2 regions of the Mechercharimyces sp. CAU 1602 genome follow, and region 2 is predicted to be linked to the other one. Evidence: a T-box and tRNA genes for the amino acid it is inferred to sense, from the RefSeq annotation. Region 2 holds a T-box; the other holds one or more tRNA genes.
The links. A T-box is a leader RNA that pairs with one kind of tRNA and senses whether it is charged. The one in region 2 lies ahead of metG (methionine--tRNA ligase), so its partner is inferred to be a tRNA-Met.
Positions count from the first base shown of each region.

Region 1 (10,018 bases), on a different contig from region 2:
CCGATGGTATGGAAGTCTCGGTCGATCGAATTGAAAAGAAAGTGAAAAAAGAAGTAAAAACGATCGATTATAAAGTAAAGAAAAAAGATGATGATGATCTTGCTAAAGGGGAAGAGAAAGTTGTTCGTGCAGGTAAAGAAGGTAAGAAAATTTATGAAGTTTCCATGATTTACAAAAATGGAAAATTAGTTGAATCTGAAACGGGAAAGCGGCTGGTTAAAGAGATTGCCGCTGTTGATAAGGAAGTAACGGTGGGAACGAAGGAGATCGTTGAGGTTGCTTCGGGTTCGATTGAAGGGTTAGAGTATAGCAAAGTGATTGAAGGTGAAGCGACTGGGTACACGGCTACTGGTAACCGCACAGCGACGGGAACCGTGCCGAAACGTGGAACGATTGCTGTCGATCCTAGCGTGATTCCATTAGGAACGAAACTTTATATTCCCGGTTATGGTTATGGTGTTGCTGAAGATACGGGTGGTGCAGTTAATGGAAACATTATTGATTTGTTTTTTACCTCGCGTAGCGAAGCATTGCAGTGGGGCAGACGTGGCGTCACTATTTATGTCCTCAAGTAGTTACAGCATTGATGCTGTAACTTTTTTTTGTAAATAAAGGCGAACATTTATTGAAAGATTTCGTTTATCAGTATAAAATGTGTGGACAAGGACTTTTTGTTTGGATTTTTGTCGAATCTATCTTTCTTGTATACTGGAACCAATGATGTCCTAGATACGAGGTGTATACCATGCCGGGCCGTAATGATCCGTGCTCCTGCGGTAGTGGGAGGAAATATAAGAAATGTTGTGAGCGAGTGGTGGCGATTAAGGCAGCAGAGAGTGCGCGTGATGTACGGGAAGGAAAGCAGAAGTCGGGATTACTAAATGATTTGTATGGTTGGTATGAAAAACAGCTGCTGAAGAGGAACATAGACGAATGGACTGATTTATTTAAACGAGAGATGGGCTTATCACTTCATGCGCCTCTCCCGGAGAGTCTTTATTTTGCCTACCACTATTGGATGATTTTCGACACGCCTTGCTTTGCAGGCAGACGTCCAGTTCAGTGCTGGGCTGAATCGTTTATACCGCAAAAATGGGACAAACCCGTGGTAGAAGATCTCTGTTCTGTTCACCTCACGTACTATGAAGTGATGCAGGTACAAGGAAGCCGCGTGCGCCTCTATGCTCCTTTGTCGCAGGATTATTATACAGTGTATGTGGCTGAACCTTTGCAGGAAGAAATGCTTGTGTTTGCTCGTCTTTCTCGTTTAGGTAATCGCTATCAGATGATTGGTCCCTATACATTATTTAGATCAAGTTTAAAGGAGGAGATTCTCTTGCACATACGAAAAAATGCAGAACGTAGCGGAGAATCAGAATCCACTTATTGGGAGAGGCATCGACTTCAAGTAGTAGGGTGGTCGCTCCAACGTGCGCAGGAACGGGGACGAGAAGAGCGTGAGAATAAAGAATCCACTTTAATTTCTTCTCCCTCAACACAGGAGCAACGACGTTTGCTCTCGCCGCCTCTTGCTAGTGAGACGGGCCTTTCAGATGGAATAGCGGAACAGCTGAGTCGTTTCTACTCAGAGTACGTCTCCACATTGCAAGAGCGAACACGCAATCTATACCAACAAACATTGGATTGGCTATGTGAGTACATCTCCTCCTATTTCGGACTCTCTTTTCACTGGAATTCTTTAGATGAAAAGGCACTCCTTCATTTCCTCGCTGTATGGTACCCACAAGTAGGTCCGAAAAGCGCTGTACGAGCGAAGATTTTTCTCAATACGCTTAAACAATTATTTCGCTGGTTAGACCAAGTAAAGATAGGTCCTGTCTATACGCATTTCCGTCCTTTATATCATGTTTTGATCGGGGCGCTGCCCGCTGCTTTCGAGGCAAAGAATTGGATGATCGAGGAAAGTGTTGGCACAGATCCTGTCTCATCTGCTGAAGAGAATCGTGCGGGGATATTTCGTGTCGATGTTACGGCTACTGGACCAGTGGCTTGGATCGATGGCAAGATGGCACCAGTTAAAAGTAAAGGTTTACCTTCACCGTGCGTGGAGATGGATTTCTGGGTACAGGGAGTACTTAGAGTTGTTAAAGGGCAAGTGGAGTTTGAGCGATTAGAGCGGGTTTATCCCATGATGGCAGAAGAGAGTGCGTCACAGGAGCAATTGAAGAAGGAGAGTTGGAGTAGGTAGATATTTCTTGTTGGTGTACTGATGGAGATCACTAACTTGAGATATACTATGAGGGCACTCAACAAATAGGCGAGGAGGCGCTCTCATTGCTCCGCTTTCTACAAAAATTTGCGCGGAATATGAACATGGGTGACGATGATAAACAGGCCGGTAGCACTCCAGGTGATGATCGGAATTTGGAGAAACTCATGAATGAATTTGGCGAGGAATTTTTGCAAAAGGAAGGGAAAGACTCGAAAGGGTCTGATGCGAGTAAGGAGCAAATCGGAAAGATGCTAGAAGAAGAGTTGAAAAAATTGACCTGATGTTGAGTGTAAGAGCACCCCTAATTAGGGGTGCTCTGTTTTTATCTTTTACAACTTTTTGCGCATGCGGATGTGTTCGATCCCTGCGTCCATGAAGGTATCCCCTTCGGCTTGGTAGCCGGCACGTTCATAAAATCCCTGGGCTTGTACTTGGGCATTTAAGATGATGCCAGTTGCTTGTTTCTCTTTAGCATGCTCCTCCATCTTTTGGAGGAGCTTCATTCCGATTCCGCCTTTACGGTATTCTTTGAGTACAGCGATACGCTCCGCTTTGGCTGTGTTTTCATCTATGAAGCGGATTCGGCTGGTGGCAACATGTTTTTCGTCAGGGGTGATGATGAGAAAGTGGGTCGCATCCTCTTCGTGATGATCTATCTCCTCGTCGGCAGGGACATGTTGTTCTTCCACAAAGACAATTTTACGAATATAAAAAGCCTGCTCGATTTGTTGGCGCGATTTGGCTGTAATGACTTTTAGGTTCACGGGATTTTTTCTCCTTTTATTCCTTATGTCCATTTAAAATAAAGCTTTGGTATAAGCACCACGATTGATTTTCCAACTGGTAGAGAAGATGAAAGCGATCAATCTTGGTTTCAATACTTATGTTAGTCATTCTGAGACTTCCGTACACATCGAGAAGCTCATCTTCAGAAAGCTTTTGTCCGATTGTGATATGGGGGATAAAAGCGTAGGTCTCAGGGTGGCTGAGCGGACCCTCATTGATCAGATCGTGTAGTTGGATAATATCAGCCCCGTCGTACATGGAGACGTATATCGTATTGCTGTTGGGATGAAAGGTGCCGATTTTGTTGAGGAAGATGGTGAAGGGAGCTGTCCTTTCAGCTACTTTTTCTAAATGCTGTACAATATTGGTGATCGTCTCCTCTTGATTCCCTGTTTCCTCCTCGAGCGTGAACGCTTCTTTTAACGTGATATGTGGTGGGATGAGACCGTAATGGGGATCATATCGTTTCCGATATGAGTTGGCAATGTCTTGTACTTTTTTTTCAGGGAATATCGCTACTCCATATTTCATGAAAATCGCCTCCTTCTAGTAAATGAAAGATGATATGACTTTAGACACCCATCTGAGCGTATGATAGTGAGCTAGCGATAGTTTTGCTTTTCTGTGTGGTGTTGGAAATAAGAATGGTTGCCAGGTGGAGGGTTGATTTCTATATTATGCCCCACAGAGTGTAAATAAAGGTCTTTGGCAGAAATTATAGCAAAAAAACGCTTCATTTGCGAGGGATGGAGAGAGCGATTATCAAAAAAGAGCAGCGTCAAAGCTGCTCATGTTCGAGGAGGGAACATCTGTCCAATGGCAGGTACAGATGGTCTTTGGCAAACGATTGTTTCGTTTGCTGATCTATAGTATGCGAAACGTAGAAGAACTGGTATCCGCTCATGAATGAAATATGCGTTTATCCTGCAGTTTTATATAAAATATTCGAGTGAACCCTTGCGCATTTTTTTTGTATGTAGTATAGTATTAATTGTCGCTGATAAACATGCTTCGCTTTTAGAGGCGAAATATTGACGCGGGATAGAGCAGTTGGTAGCTCGTCGGGCTCATAATCCGGAGGTCGCAGGTTCAAGTCCTGCTCCCGCAACCACATATCATATCAGATTGATTATCGCACATACATTGACGCGGGATAGAGCAGTTGGTAGCTCGTCGGGCTCATAATCCGGAGGTCGCAGGTTCAAGTCCTGCTCCCGCAACCACATATCATCTCAGATTTGATTATCGCACATACATTGACGCGGGGTAGAGCAGTTGGTAGCTCGTCGGGCTCATAACCCGGAGGTCGCAGGTTCAAGTCCTGCCCCCGCAACCAAATAATGCGGAGCTGTGGTGTAGGGGTTAACATGCCTGCCTGTCACGCAGGAGATCGCGGGTTCGAATCCCGTCAGCTCCGCCATGTTATTTAAAGATATATATGGTACAGTGAATTAAGTGACTGCTACGCATATTCGAGATCGTTAGCGCCCATCGTTACTTTATCTTTTGCAACCAAATAATGGAGCTGTGGTGTAGGGGTTAACATGCCTGCCTGTCACGCAGGAGATCGCGGGTTCGAATCCCGTCAGCTCCGCCACTTTACTTAAGGGCCTATAGCTCAGTTGGTAGAGCAGTCGGCTCATAACCGATAGGTCACAGGTTCGAGTCCTGTTGGGCCCACCAGTCGTTGTATAAGATAACGTAAGGGCAGTTAGCTCAGGGGGAGAGCGCTTCCTTGACACGGAAGAGGTCGTTGGTTCGATTCCAATACTGCCCACCAGATGCAATCTTTGTTATACTTTATGGAGTATGTAGCAAGGAGAAATATAAAAGTTTCTAACATTTTTCTAGCGCAGAAAAATGTTTTTTTAATTTGATCAGCAGTGATGTTAGACGATTTGCTCATCTGTTGCTGAAACAATGTAATTTTCAACAGATGAGCAAATGAACCAATAAAAATATCTAATCGCTGTGTTTAGACGGATGGCATGATGAAATCTACCTTTATGACAGCGTTTAATAGATCTGTTCAAAAGGGGTTTTCAACTAATTGCTCATCTGTTGTAATCTTTAGTAAGCTTACAGAAAAGATAATCTTATAGAAATCCTTATATAAAGTCACTTTAAAGAAGCAGAAGCAAAATTAACAGAGAACCTTTCACACCATATAGAGACGGAACGAAATTTATCCAGGTCTACATGATCCGGTATTTCATAGTTCTGATCACCTTTATTTCCTTTCATTTTACCGAGCGAGATGTAGTTATCTTTCGAGATATCCGTACTCTTTTTGATTTCGGGGAGTGCAACAAGATAGATTTTGACATCAGGCCCATTATCGGTTTCGAACTGTGTAAACCGTAACATACGTTTACCATTAGCCAATTGATATATGGTAGCCTTTCCTTTTCCATCATGAGAACGGTCCCCTTTTTGGAAGTTACCTTGGTAGAGTATCTGAGGTTCTTCTGTCCTTTCATTTGGAGACGTTTGTGATGGTTGGGATTGAGGATGAGGGAACTCTTCATCTACTTGTTGATCCAAAATGAGTGTTTCGGGACGGAAGACCAGCCATAATCCGAGGAACGCGACCACTACAAGACCGCATAGAATCCACTTGTTTTTCGTCATCTTCACCATTCCTTCATCTCTTAGAGTGGAAACCATGATTTTCTCGTAGCCTGTTGCTTACTCAAAAGCGAGGAATAACGCAAGCATGAGCACCACTGAAAACATAAATAGCCTCGTATAAGTATCTTTCAACACACACAGAGGTCAACCATGGGATACAGACATCTTACTACATATAAATTTCAAAAGAATTTCTAATTGATTGCAAGCACCCATTAGAGTGCATAACTGTATATTGCTAACTTTAGCGAGTGCAGTGATCCTTAGATATGGTGTCCGCCGATTTTAGTTGTGTGATCTTTGAATAGACTTGCTTCTAAGAGTGAGTGAGCATAACACATGCTTTTTACTCCATAGCGCTGTTGGATCGAATCGATTGCTGTAGTTAGCTTTTTATATTTCTCATTATTTCCAAATAAATCTAGTTGGACGCCATTCTCTTCTCGCTGGAGATTGGATAACGTGATCCCGATTTGACGCACAGGTCGATGATTCCAATGGCGCTGGAACAGTATTTCGATGGCTTGATAAATCATGCGACCAATCTGGGTCGCTTCATCGAGGCTGAGGCTGCGGTGGATGGAGAAGTCGTTTCCGCGCAAGGCTAACGTGATTGTTCGTCCTAAGGAAGCTGCCAATCGTGCCCTTCGTGCTACATTTTCTGCTAACTCATAGAGGACGAGTAGAATATCTTTCGCCTCAATGTAATCGTAAGGGAGGGTAAACTGGTGGCCGATGGAGTGGTTGATATCTAGTGAATGCGGATCGACGGGACTCTGATCCATTCCATGTGCAGATTGATAAAGGACGCGACCAATAATACCGAAGCGATGTTCTAGTCGGGTTGGATCAGTATGAGCTAAGTCACCAATTGTGCGAATCCCCATCTTATTGAAGTGAAAATTCATGCGCGAACCCACCCCGAACAGCTTGTTGATGGGGAGTGGCCATATCTTCCTAGGAACCTGGTTAGCAGTGATTGAAGTGAGTCCATCTGGTTTTTCCATCTCAGCTGCCATTTTGGCGAGCAATTTGTTTGGTCCGATACCGATTGAACAGGAGACACCTAGCTCTGTGCGAATACGTTGCTTGATTTGATGAGCGACATGCTCTTTTTTTCCCAGCAATTTTTCACTACCCGTTAGTTCAAGGAACGCTTCATCAATGGAAAAGGGCTCAACCGAGGGAGAAAATTGTTGTAGAAGTTGAATAATCCGTGTAGAGACTTGAATATAGGTACCCATATGGGGAGGAACTAGTTGAGCAGTTGGGCAAAGGCTTTTAGCTTCATGAACGGGCATCGCTGTTTTTACGCCATAATGTTTAGCTTCATAAGAGGCGGCTAAAACGATGCCACGCCGTTTTTGAGGATCACCACAAACAATGAGCGGCTTTCCTTGGTACTGTGGATGTAGCGTTTGCTCTACACTGGCATAAAAAGCGTTCATGTCGGCAAGTAGGATAGTACGGTTATCTTCCATAGTGTTTCCTCCATGTATAGAACGTTTGTTCCTATTCTTATTATATGAACTGGAGGATAGAAAACAACAGGGAATATTTTCAATCTTGGAAGGATTGGACGCGTCCGTTAAATAACGTAAGTTTAGCCTGATGTAGAGTAGCTAAATAGCGACACAGTTCATTAGCCTTCCCTTTATCTCCGAAAGAAGCTGTCGAGGGAAGTAGTACATGAATCGTGCTAGTCCCACTCGGTTCCTCTTGCACTCCTATCATCAAGGTGCGATAGCGCGGTGGGGAAGTGCTCTTCAATAGAAGCCACTCGTCAGAATATTGATGATACATTTGGATTTTATAGGGGAAAGCTGCCTCTTCATAAGGCCAACTCAGTTGTTTACCAGTACGGGCTAACTTTTGCTGATATTCTATAAGCGTGTGATGTAGATCGGCTAACGATATGGTTTCTTGTAGGTGAATATAGGCGCAAGTTGTCATCAGATCCATCCCTTTCTATCTGAAATACCGAACTATTCACAGTATAGCATGAATGGTATCGGTAGATAAAGGAAGAGCGGGTATGATAAAAATAACCAATCCACTAGATTTAGAATGAATAAGTGTTCAAGTTTATGTGAATAAATGGAATGTAAATGCTGAGAATGATTTGAAATCAATGGAATAATGAAGGTTCGTTGGATGGAATCAGGAAATGCGTGTGAGATAGAATCTATAAAATATTATGATTTCACATTGTAAAAAGGTGGCTTCTATGATAAGATGAAGCCGACTGGATAAAGATGCGATGGGAGATGAACGGATGCATAAAGCGGATCTTTTGGACGAAGTCCGTGCTGACATCGGTCTTGCTTCCGATAAACTCGGTCAAGATATCGGAAGACTGTATCAGATAGCGGGAGAGATTATGTATCAGAAAGTGCCTGCTTATCAGTCCGTAGCAGTCTACCTGTCAAATAGGACTCAGTTTGAGTGCGTATTTCAGGAAGGGTATAGTCCCTATCCACCCGTTATCCGTTTTGGTGAAGGCTTACATAGTTTGGCAGCAGTACGTGGCAGTGTAGTGCGTGAAAAAGTAGGTGTAAATATAGAGATATATGTTCCTTTTTACCATGGTCATCATTTAGTGGGTGAGTTAGTGGTTATGGGAGAAGAGTTTGGAAGTATTGATGAGGAGGACGTTGCGCTATTTAGCGAGGTTGCCTCTTTATTTGAAACAAAAGTGAAGGACGCGATCCGAGATGAGGGCTAGTTTGTAGCGTGACGATACAGATGAATAGATTGAATAGATGTGAGTGGGAAAGAAGAGGGCGGTCTTAAGCTCTCTTTTTTTGTTTACCTTCATTTAGGCGTTGACTTCTATTAGTGTGACGCAATATAATAAATGTAACACACTATAGAGGGAAATAAAGACGAATTAGGAGGGGAACATGTATGGAGATGATTGTTTGTCAATCATGTGATCAAGTGGTGTCGTACATGAATGCGGAGAAGTGCGGGACATTGTACGGCCGTTGCGACTCATGTAAGGATGGAAAGCACAAAGCAGAGAGACGAACAAAGTAGTAAATGATAAGGAATTGGGAAAGAAGGAACTCCATAATTGGATATGATGTCAAATAAAAAAAGAGCATCCACAGTGAGTACCACGGGATGCTCTTTTTTTATTTGATCACATGAATGGTGTTAATATCTGGATCTTGCGGGCCTTGTACTGGTAAACCGGCATCAATATGCTTCTCAATATAACTGATATTCTCTTGCGTAATGCGTTCACCCGGTAAGAGGACTGGAATGCCTGGTGGGTAAATCATAACAAATTCGGCGGTAATCGCTCCTGCTGATTCTTTGAAAGGAATTGCGATGGTGTCCGCGTAAAAAGCATCTCGTGGCGAGACAGCCAGTTCGGGAATGTCAGGAAGACGTACGGTTTCACGGTTGCGCTCATCGGGAGTATAAAAGCGTGAAGCTAATTCTGTAAGGGCATTAAGTAGTGCTGAGATGGAAGCTTCGGAATCGCCTGGTGTAATGATGCACAAGATGTTGTATAGATCGCTTAACTCTACTTCTATACGGTGCTCATTACGCAACCACTTCTCTGCGTCGTAACCTGTGATCCCAAGTTGATGTAGATGGATTGTTAACTTGGTTTCATCCATATCATAATGGGCATCCCCATCGAGAAGCTCTCGTCCAAAACAGTATAGTCCATCGATTTGATTAATTTTATCTCTGGTGAAACGAGCTAAACGCAATGCTTCGTCTAGGCGCTCCCTTCCCTTGGTGGCTAAATAGCGACGTGCAGTGTCAAGAGAGGCCAGGAGTAAATACGAAGTAGAAGTTGTTGTCAACATACTGATAATAGCTTGTACACGATGGGGGTTGATACGCTCTGTACGGATATTGAGTACAGAACTCTGTGTAAGAGACCCTCCTAATTTGTGCATACTGGTAGCCGCCATATCAGCGCCTGCCTGCATCGCTGAGAGTGGTAGCTCATTGTGGAAGTGAGTGTGAACACCATGTGCTTCATCTACGATTACGGGGATACCGCGTTGGTGTATACGAGCGATAACCTGTTCTAGATTGACGGTAATTCCGTAGTATGTTGGATTGATAAGAAGAACGGCTTTTGCATCAGGATGAGCGCGTAAAACGCGTTCTACTTCATGTTCTGTTACACCATGCGCAATGCCAAGTTGTTCATCCATCACAGGGTGGGCGAACACGGGGTGGGCACCAGCTAAGATCACGGCGGTAAGTACAGATTTGTGTACATTTCGTGGAACGATAATTTTATCTCCTGGTTTGACGACAGACATGACCATGGTCATAATAGCGCCACTGGTTCCCTGAACAGAAAAGAATGTATAATCAGCTCCAAATGCTTTGGCG
Region 1 covers NZ_JANTPT010000001.1:575,022-585,039, forward strand. The annotation lists gene NXZ84_RS03075 (3D domain-containing protein) at 1-575, shown strand, start outside; gene NXZ84_RS03080 (SEC-C metal-binding domain-containing protein) at 746-2,209, shown strand; gene NXZ84_RS03085 (hypothetical protein) at 2,296-2,514, shown strand; gene NXZ84_RS03090 (GNAT family N-acetyltransferase) at 2,563-2,997, opposite strand; gene NXZ84_RS03095 (2'-5' RNA ligase family protein) at 3,014-3,550, opposite strand; tRNA gene NXZ84_RS03100 (tRNA-Met) at 4,055-4,130, shown strand; tRNA gene NXZ84_RS03105 (tRNA-Met) at 4,167-4,242, shown strand; tRNA gene NXZ84_RS03110 (tRNA-Met) at 4,280-4,355, shown strand; tRNA gene NXZ84_RS03115 (tRNA-Asp) at 4,364-4,439, shown strand; tRNA gene NXZ84_RS03120 (tRNA-Asp) at 4,541-4,616, shown strand; tRNA gene NXZ84_RS03125 (tRNA-Ile) at 4,627-4,702, shown strand; tRNA gene NXZ84_RS03130 (tRNA-Val) at 4,725-4,799, shown strand; gene NXZ84_RS03135 (DM13 domain-containing protein) at 5,138-5,659, opposite strand; gene dinB (DNA polymerase IV) at 5,914-7,131, opposite strand; gene NXZ84_RS03145 (DUF1885 family protein) at 7,211-7,612, opposite strand; gene NXZ84_RS03150 (hypothetical protein) at 7,926-8,375, shown strand; gene NXZ84_RS03155 (GapA-binding peptide SR1P) at 8,564-8,689, shown strand; gene NXZ84_RS03160 (aminotransferase class I/II-fold pyridoxal phosphate-dependent enzyme) at 8,788-10,018, opposite strand, start outside.
Region 1: it encodes a tRNA-Met, which carries the amino acid that the T-box ahead of metG (methionine--tRNA ligase) is inferred to sense. The anticodon was not compared.

Region 2 (10,018 bases):
ATAACATCGCCCGTTTCCTCCCTTCATTTTGACTTCTCTCTCTACATTACTTTACAACGGTACCGCTCGGAATCTCTCCGCTGACAGTCGCCAACTTCAACTTGCCATCCGCCTTAGCCGCCAATACCATTCCTTCGGAGCGAACACCGCGAAGTTTGACAGGTTTCAAATTGGTTACACATAACACCTTCTGCCCGATCAGTTCAGTCGGTGTATAATACTCGGCTATTCCGGAAACCACTTGTCTCTCATCTGTTCCTAGATCCAACTTCAGCACTAACAAGCGATCTGCCCCTTTAACTGGTTCAGCCTCCATTACTTCTGCTACACGCATCTCCACTTGGCTAAACTGGTCAAAGGTAATATATCCTACCCCTTCTTCATTTGTTGATACCTGCTGCTGCTTTTGCTGTTGTTCCTGTTTGTTTCCTGGTGAATCCACTTCTTTTTGTCCCATCTGTTCTGCAATCCACTTCACTTCGTCTTCTACATCCAATCGCGGAAAAATGGGCTCTCCTTTATTTGTTTTCGTCCCTGCAGGCAGTCCACCATATGACCCTAAGCTTATCCAACTCGTCGCAGTTGTTCCGCTGGCTAGTCCTAATTGTTCCCATATTTTTGCTGGAGTGCGGGTAAGGAATGGTTGAATTAGCACACTTGCAATACGTAAGTTTTCTAATAAGTGATACAGAACAGAGCCGAGCACTTCTTTCTTGTCTTCATCTTTTGCCAACACCCACGGCATTGTTTTCTCGATATAACGGTTTGTACCACGTACCATTTCCCATATAGATGTAAGAGCTACAGAAAACTTCATTTCCTCTAAAGCTGTTTCCACTTTGGCTACCGTCGCTTGCGCCAACTCCTCAAGTTCTTTGTCATGCTCCGTCGCTTGTGGTAAATAGGCAGGAACCACTCCATCATTATATTTTTGCACCATTGTCAGGGTTCGATGTAATAAGTTGCCCAGATCATTAGCCAAATCAGCATTTACCCGTTCTACAAACGCTTCTGGGGTAAACGTTCCATCCGAACCAAAAGGAATCTCCCGCAGTAAGTAGTACCGTAGCGCATCCAGGCCAAAATGATCAATCAATGGTACTGGATCGACCACATTCCCTTTCGATTTAGACATTTTCCCACCCTTTAGTTGAAGAAAACCATGGGCAAAGATCTTCTGCGGTAGTGGCAGATCAAGTGCCATCAACATGATGGGCCAATAGATCGTATGGAAGCGGACAATCTCTTTTCCTACCAGATGAACATTAGCAGGCCAATACTTCTGAAATTTCTCCTTCTTCTCCACATCCTCAGCTGAATAACCAATCGCTGAAATATAGTTAGTCAACGCATCAATCCACACATACATCACATGCTTTGGATCATTTGGCACGGGAATCCCCCACTCAAACGTCGTGCGAGATATACATAGATCCTCTAGTCCAGGCTCAATAAAGTTGCGGATCATTTCATTCTTGCGTGATTCGGGCTGAATAAAATCAGGATGCTGTTTATAGTGTGCCAGTAAGCGATCCACATACTTGTTCATGCGGAAAAAGTAACTTTGCTCCCGCACTTTTTCAACTTCACGCCCACAATCAGGACAGTTTCCGTCTACTAGCTGTCGTTCAGTCCAAAATGATTCGCACGGCGTGCAATACAGTCCCTCATATTCGCTGAGGTAGATATCTCCTTGATCTAATAGTTTCTGAAATATTTTTTGTACAACCACCCGATGTCGATCTTGCGTTGTACGGATAAAATCATCGTATGAGATATCAAGTTTCTCCCATAGGGATCTGATCCCCGCTACAATCTCATCAACAAACTGTTGAGGGGCCAGTCCCTTTTCCCTCGCCCGCCGCTCAATCTTTTGTCCGTGCTCATCCGTCCCGGTTAAATACATCACATCATATCCACGCAACCTTTTATAGCGTGCCATCGCATCACCCGCCACCGTTGTATAGGCATGGCCGATATGCAAATTATCGCTCGGATAATAGATCGGAGTTGTAATATAGAAGCTTTTCTTTTCATTCATTTTTCGTTTCTCTCCTTTCGAAAATCAAAAAAACCCCTTGCCAATGGGGCGAGAGGTTGACTCGCGGTACCACCCAATTTCGACATCCCTCTTCACAGAGGTGTCCTCCACCAGTGTCCACACTGACCTGATAACGCTAGGTAGCGTTTATCTTTACTCACCCTAACTCATAAGGCTTCAAGATAAATCTCAGGGGCCATATTCACCATATGTCCCTATACCGGTTCGCACCCAAACCCGGCTCTCTGCTCATAGCAAGACATATCGCTACTCTTCCCCGTCAGCAATCAAATAGATTATTTCCCAGGAAACTATCCTTAGAAACTTTTCGGTTTGTCTATCATTATACCCAACTCGTACAAGAAACCACAAGTAAAAAGGGGAAAGTTCCCCCATCTTACTCTTTGCGATCATAGCGAGTCGCTAATGGTGATGAAATCTTCGTTAACCGCCCATTGTTCACCATCTTTTCTAGCTCATCTTTTAAGCGTGATACTTCCCAAGACAAGCCACACTCTCGATTAACATGTTGTGATACAGCCAGTAAGTCCGTATCAAAAATAGGCAACTTCTGTGCTATCGCATCCAGGACACTCTCATCTTCCTTCTCTTTGAGAGCGAACAACTCATCAAACGGATTGCTCTGATGAGGGCTATCAGAAAAAGCAGCCCGGATACGAATAAATAGGGTACGCCCAAAGATCGCTGAAGAGACAAACGCATCACCCGAACGTAAGTAAGGAAGACGCTTCCCCTCTTCGGGAGTTAAGTCTGTTTCTTCTCTCAGTGTAGCGATATCAGTGCCCCGCACGGTACGAAAAACAAACTTCGTATTAAGCTGTGCTGTAATCGTCTCATCCAATAACGTGGGCCGCTGTGTTGCCAATACAAGAAAAACGCCGTATTTCCTTCCCTCTTGTGCGATCTCTTTCATAATCGATTTAGCAGGTGAATCAAATCCCTTGGGTGCAAAGTTGTGTGCTTCATCGGTTACCGTGAGAAAGGGTGGGAAAAATGAACCTTCATCCCCATTAAGACGCGCATCTTGATATTCACGACGCTTACGGTATAGTGTTCCCATCACATAAGTGGAGAAAACTTGAATAATCCAAGTCGCTCCCTGCACAACGACTAACTTCCCTTGAGTTAATGCTTGCTCAATCACACGAATATCCTGTTGGAAGAGACCCGCTTTATCCAGACGCTTCAAGCGCCATAGTACCCCTTTTACTGACGAGGGGGGAAGGCTGTTATAGCGATTAAACAGTTCCTTCAATTCCTTTACTTGCTCCACTCCAGCTGGCGTAATATCATCCGCTTTCAACCTTTTATCCAGTCCCTTCCCTTCTTCCAACGCTTGCGCTACGTTTTGGAGGCGATCGTGGAAAGAATGAAAAGAGTCACGGCGACGATGAAGTGTCTGGGCCACGTTAACCATGGACTCGGTCAAATGGCCTCCTGCCGCTCCTAATAGATCCGTCACATCACGTGTAGTCAGGGCTGAGAAATCAATCCCCACATGCTTTCCCACCTCTACGGCCGTCCACTTCCCAGCAAAAGATGGCGCTTTCTCTTTTAATGCTTCACTCACTTGTGCAAACGACATTTCAAAATGAGGATCAAAGACAAGAGTGGGAATCGTCAACTTCATCATCTCTTCTAACATCACCCTGAGCCCAAATGATTTACCAGAGCCCGACCCTCCAAAGATACCGATATGAGGATATTGCTGCATTGCCCTAATATCTAGGATAAAAGGTACCCCCGCTTGTTTTCTCATCCCACTTTCCTCTAACAGATACACATGATCTCGCAAAGATGAGTCCAGCGTAGCAGCCAATGTACCCGTGCTTTGAATCTCACCTAGCACCCCACCTGCTTGCGGTTCCACTTTAACCAGGAGGTGACGAACCTCATCAAAGTGGGGAGCACGCACTTGGCATCCAGTACGTACTGGATGTGGTGCCTCCACAAACAGACGCATCTTTGCCATATTAATCTCATCTGATCCAATATCATATCCAATCTGTTCGAGTGACTGTATCACTTGAGCATCAACCATAGAACGATCTAGCCCCATCGGAATGAACCGATTATAAGACATCGTCTCAACCACTTCCCCCTGTGGATTGCCTAGTACATCATCCTGGAGGACAAGGATCTCATTAATACGAAACTTACGATCTCGGGAAACAATATATACTTCTTGTTGCGTTGTCACGCCCACTACTTGCATGATGCTACCCCCTCTACCTTATACTTCTATATGAAAGCTTCAGTTTAGATCACTCGATCAGCGCGTTTAGACAAAAACAGACGATGGCGCAGAGCAGGGTCAATATACTGCTCAATCATGGCGTGTAGTAGTTGATTGGTCACCCTTACTTCACTATCTACAATATCTAGCCATAGCGGAATCCCTCTCCCCTGTTCCGGGGTTAATGTGTAGAGTAAATCCATCAACTCCTGTTGTTGTGCCTGCTGCTCTATCAGTCCATCCACTCCAATCGGCTGAGGACTCAAGGATGATCGGAAGGCCACTTTCCACATTCCTTCACCCATAGAAGTATAATGTTTGCTTTCAAAACCCTCTCCCATCATTAATCTACCATATAAAAATTCTCGATCTGACCGTCCTGGATGTTTGGGATAAAGCTTCTGTGCTATTCCTCGCGTTCCGATCTCTTCTGAAACACCGATTAGCAAAACACCCTGTTCCAGAGCAACCTTTCGCACTTCTTGCCACTTATGCCAGTCATCCATTTGAAAGTGAAGCAACGAGCCATCCATCATCATCACTTTAGGGCGATAAGTAATCATCGCCTTTTTGGCTACATCCAATTCTAATCCTGATAGTTGTGCTCCCCGTTTCCTGGCCTCACGCGCCAACATCCCCCCTTCTTCTTGCTCCTCCTCCGCTGCCAACAGCGGGGTATACACATCTGCACCCCATTCCTCTTCTCCCGTTGTTCCTTTTGCCAATGCTTGGAACAAGGAGAGGTTGTGTGGGTGAGGTCCTGTAGTCGAGTTGACTGATCCGTCCACACCCATAATGCTTGTCCCATCCAACCATGCGGTTAACTCAGCATCACTCCACTTGCGCACGGTAAAAAACGAGCCTAAAGCAGCTAGCTTTCCTCGTATCAAACTTGACTCAGCCTCAGGTTCATCGAATATATGCCTCAACTCCAGGTTAACTTCACGTAATCGATGTTTTAAGTTCTCAGAAACGGGAAACATCGTACTAACCCCTCCTTTTCCTACTATTTTCTACTGCTAGTATATAAAGCCTAATCCTCCATTAACGACTCTAGGATAAAAATTACTAGAAAAGTTACCTCTAAACATATTGACGATTATGGTAAACGCTGGTATGATTAATTTAACGCTGTTCCTGTCGAATTTTGACGGTAGAATACAGCGAATCGAGACCAAAACATAGAGATATACACAATCGAGAGGAGATTGACATTATGCTTAAATCAACCGGTATTGTTAGAAAAGTGGACGAGCTCGGCCGTGTGGTTATTCCAATCGAATTGCGCCGCACTCTCGGAATTGGTGAAAAAGACGCCCTTGAAATTTACGTTGACGGAGAGCGTATCGTACTGAAAAAGTATGAGCCAGCCTGTATCTTCTCTGGCGAAGTAGATGAAACCATCCGTTACAAAAACAAAGTAGTTAGCAAACAAGCTGTCGAAGAAATGTACAATCTGATCAAAGACGAGAGTGTAACGAACGGATAACTTTTTATATACTCTTTCTTTTACGAAAACATATATCACTCCAACCGCTCTGATTGGAGCTTCATTTACTTCTTAAGCGCACCCCCTCAACCAGGTGCGCTTTTATTTTACTCTTCTTCCTCCACATGATACACCTGGTATACCTCACGTTTACTCAGGTCTCTTTCTTTAGCAACCGCCTTAATCGCTTCCTTACTATTCCTACCACGACGAATGAACCAATTCACATGCTCTTCTACTGTTAATTGTCTCCACCACTTCTTATCTCTCTCTTCTTCTCCCCTTGCTTCTTCCCTTAATCCTTCCACAACAATCGTATATTCACCGCGCGCCTCATGTTCCTGTAACCACGTGAGCGACTCACTTACTGACCCACGCAACCACTCCTCATGCTTTTTTGTCAATTCACGTGCTAGCACTATCTGACGATCTCCCAATGTGCTCTTAGTATCTTGTAACATCGCTTTCACCCGATGTGGCGATTCATACATTACCAACGTCGCTTCCACCTGTCGCCACTTCTGAAGCTCGCGTTTTCGTTCCTGAGACTTACGCGGTAAAAAACCCAGAAACAGAAAAGGTTGGGGTGATAATCCCGAGCCAACTAATGCCGCCAAAGCTGCATTCGCACCTGGGATTGGCACTACAGCGATCCCTTCTGCTATTGCTCTTTTCACTAACTCCGCACCTGGATCGGAGATGGCTGGCATCCCAGCATCGCTTACAATCGCCACCGACTCCCCTCGGTGGAGTCGTTCAAGAATCTCTAGCTCTCGCTCTACCCTACTATGCTCATGGTAACTGATCAATGGAGTAGAAAAAGAAAAGTGCGTTAGCAGTTTTCGTGTATGCCTCGTATCTTCTGCTGCAATACAGTCTACCTCTGCAAGGGTCTTACGTGCCCTTTCCGTCATATCGTCAAGGTTTCCAATCGGTGTTCCTACTATGTAAAGCACACCACGGTTATACTCACTATTCTTTTGAAGCTTCATTCTCCTAACACCGTTCCTTCATACGCTGCGATCAACTTCAATTTCTCTGTTCGCCGCAGCCGCTTAATCACTTGCTCCCGCCTCAATGCTTTCGAATGAGTTAGCCCCATCTCCACATAACGAACAGTCAGTGGATTTCTACCACGAGTATATTTTGCCCCTTTACCCGCGCGATGTTCTGCTAACCTTTTTTCCAATTGTTTCGTAATACCTGTATATAAACTGCCATCTCCACATTGCACCATGTATACTACGTAATCCTCATGATCACTCATATGTCACCTCATGAGAAATAGCCGGTTTCCCGGCTATTTGTTTAAAAATGCTAGACAAAAAAGACAATCCTCTTCCGCTCTCATATTGCCATAATGTACATTACAGATATGAAAGCCTTCATTGTATAGCTTTGCTAAGTTGTCATATCCTTCTCCAGTCTTTTCTTCTAATAAAACCTCACTGGAGTCGATCCCCGGATGCTCCTCTTTCAGCTGATCACGAAGATGTTGATTCTCCATTTGCAAGCGTGTATTCTCTTCAAGCAATTGGACAATCTGTTCTTTCAAACTGCCTAGTTGACTATAAAGTCCCCCAAGCTGATCCTCAATTTGGGTTACTCGCGTAAATAGCTCTTTCTTATCCACGCCCCCACCTCGATCACCTACATATATAATAACGGAAACTCATTAATCTCCTGTGAGCAACCCCTACAGCAGCAATGAAGTCAAGGAGACGCCGACCTCATGATGAACTATAATTGCACTTCATCTGCTGAGTGTTCGACTGTCTGCCCTGATTCCGCTAATTCCACTTGAACTCTTCGTTCTAATAGATTGAGCACGACTACTTTCCCCTCCCCGTTCGGTGTAGACACTTTCTCACCAATATCGGGGAGCTTTTTCTTCGCTTCCACATAAGCCTCATTTTCAAACTTGAGGCAACACATCAGGCGACCGCATAACCCTGATATCTTTGTGGGGTTGAGAGATAAATTTTGATCTTTTGCCATTTTAATCGATACAGGCTCAAAATCACCTAAAAAAGATGAACAGCAGAGGACACGACCACAAGGACCGATTCCACCTAACATCTTTGCTTCATCACGCACACCAATCTGCCTTAATTCAATCCGCGTTCGGAAGATAGTAGCCAAGTCTCGCACGAGCTGACGAAAATCAACACGCCCATCAGCAGTAAAGTAGAAAATAACTTTATTGCGATCAAATGTATATTCTGCATCAACCAGCTTCATATCCAAGTGATGCTCATCCACTTTCTCTTTACAAATGGATAGTGCCTTAATAGCGGCACCCTCATTGCTTTCCATTTGCTGATAATCATGTGTGTTCGCTTTGCGTATGATTTTTCTTAAAGGCAAAACGACTTCGTCTTCGTGCATATATTGTTTACCTAAAACCACTTCACCGTATTCGATCCCACGCACCGTTTCTACAATCACATGATCGCCTTTAGAAAGAAGATGCTCTCCGGGATCAAAATAGTAGATCTTTCCTGCTTCGCGAAAGCGGACGCCTACGACTTCTAACATCTAATGATCCCTCCTGCATAGCCAGCACCATGTACTCCAAAATCGACTGGGATGGTACGGGTCCCATCAATTGCTGCCGGGCCAACAGGATATTCTCCATAGCTTGTGCCACTTTATGCGGTGTCCAGTATTTTGCTTGACGCCTCCGTTCTTCTTCCCATGAGAAAAACACAAGGTGCTCCGTGCGTCCCAACTGTTGATTTAGAATTTCTCTAAACCACAAAAATAGGATATCGAGCATCCACAAGGTTTCTTTCTCATCGGTCATTGCGGAGAGAAGCTTTGTCGTAATCTCTATGAGTGCTTCATTCTTACCAGCAAATACTTTCTCACTCCATTGTATCACCAGCTCACAAAAAAGATCAAACGATTCCAGCTGACTAAGTTGAAGAGCCGTCTCTATTTGTACATCCATCTGCGCCAAAATCAAACATTTTTGCTCTGTAACACCTAATTTTAGTAGCTGCTTCTTGCGCTGAAGCGGATGAACCGTAACAAAGCGCACCGGTTGGCACCGTGAGTAAATGGTAGGTAGCATTCCGTGAAGATGATCAGTGATAAGGATCGCCACCATCGGCGTGATCGGTTCTTCTAAAAATTTTAATAAGCTATTTGCTGCCTGCAAAGTCATCGTTTCCGCGTGTCTAATGATCAAGATGCGAGTAAATCCTTCCGTCGCTCTTCGTGAGAATTCCTGCTTTAACTGCCGCACCTGCCCTATTTTAATAGTGGTGCCATCTGGCTCTAGCTCCCGAACATCTGGATGATTTCTATGCTCAATTTGACGGCATGTTCGACACTGGTCACAGGCATCTATCTCTTCTTCTTCGCAGTTAAGAGCTTTAGCAAAATTCCATGCTACTAACTCCTTCTCTGCTCCTTCTGGTCCTGAAAAACAGTAGGCATGTGATATACGCTTGTTTTTTAACCCATATTGCAATTGTTTCACTACCTGATCTTGACCCTTTATATTATCAAATGACATCATCTAATCCTCACTTACCATTAAAACTGCTTAAACTGCTCAATAGGAAGGACAAAAACGGTTGCTCCTCCCACTTCCACCTCAACTGGAAAAGGGACGTACCCTTCTGCATTTGTACTAAATGGAGAGACGGGAGACATCATCTGCTGACGAGCCTGACAGTTTTTTTCAATCAGCGCCAGCACCGACCCCACTTTCTCCTCTTCAATCCCGATCATAAAAGTCGTATTGCCTTCTCGTAAGAAACCACCTGAAGTAGCTAGCTTGGTGACACGGATGTTTTCTTTAATCAGTTCTTTTAATAGTCGCTGACTATCTTTATCTTGTACGATTGCAATAATTAGTTTCATCTGTCACCCTCCTCTGCTTCTAATTGCTGGTGAAGCCTTACTAAATCAGTCCAAATCGAGTTAGTTACGTCTTCTACTGGCAGTTTCCCAGATAAAATTTGATAACGTTTGGGTTCATGTTGTGCCATATATAAAAACCCGTGGCGTACACGCTCATGAAACGCCTTCTCTCTTTGTTCGATTCGATCGCTCGCATTTCCTCTTTGCACCAGACGTTCTTCACTCTCTTCTGCTGTCACATCTAATAAATAGGTACGCTGAGGAAGTAATCCCCCAGTAGCCATCATGTTTACTGTACGCACTTCACTCAAATTACATTGTAATCCATACCCCTGGTACGCGATGCTTGAATCGAGGT
Region 2 covers NZ_JANTPT010000003.1:2,564-12,581, reverse strand. The annotation lists gene NXZ84_RS12520 (TatD family hydrolase) at 1-7, opposite strand, end outside; gene metG (methionine--tRNA ligase) at 47-2,041, opposite strand; T-box leader at 2,083-2,334, opposite strand; gene NXZ84_RS12510 (ATP-binding protein) at 2,439-4,277, opposite strand; gene NXZ84_RS12505 (DNA double-strand break repair nuclease NurA) at 4,322-5,281, opposite strand; gene NXZ84_RS12500 (AbrB/MazE/SpoVT family DNA-binding domain-containing protein) at 5,515-5,787, shown strand; gene rsmI (16S rRNA (cytidine(1402)-2'-O)-methyltransferase) at 5,895-6,779, opposite strand; gene NXZ84_RS12490 (GIY-YIG nuclease family protein) at 6,776-7,054, opposite strand; gene yabA (DNA replication initiation control protein YabA) at 7,088-7,420, opposite strand; gene NXZ84_RS12480 (PSP1 domain-containing protein) at 7,528-8,325, opposite strand; gene holB (DNA polymerase III subunit delta') at 8,270-9,310, opposite strand; gene NXZ84_RS12470 (cyclic-di-AMP receptor) at 9,331-9,660, opposite strand; gene tmk (dTMP kinase) at 9,657-10,018, opposite strand, start outside.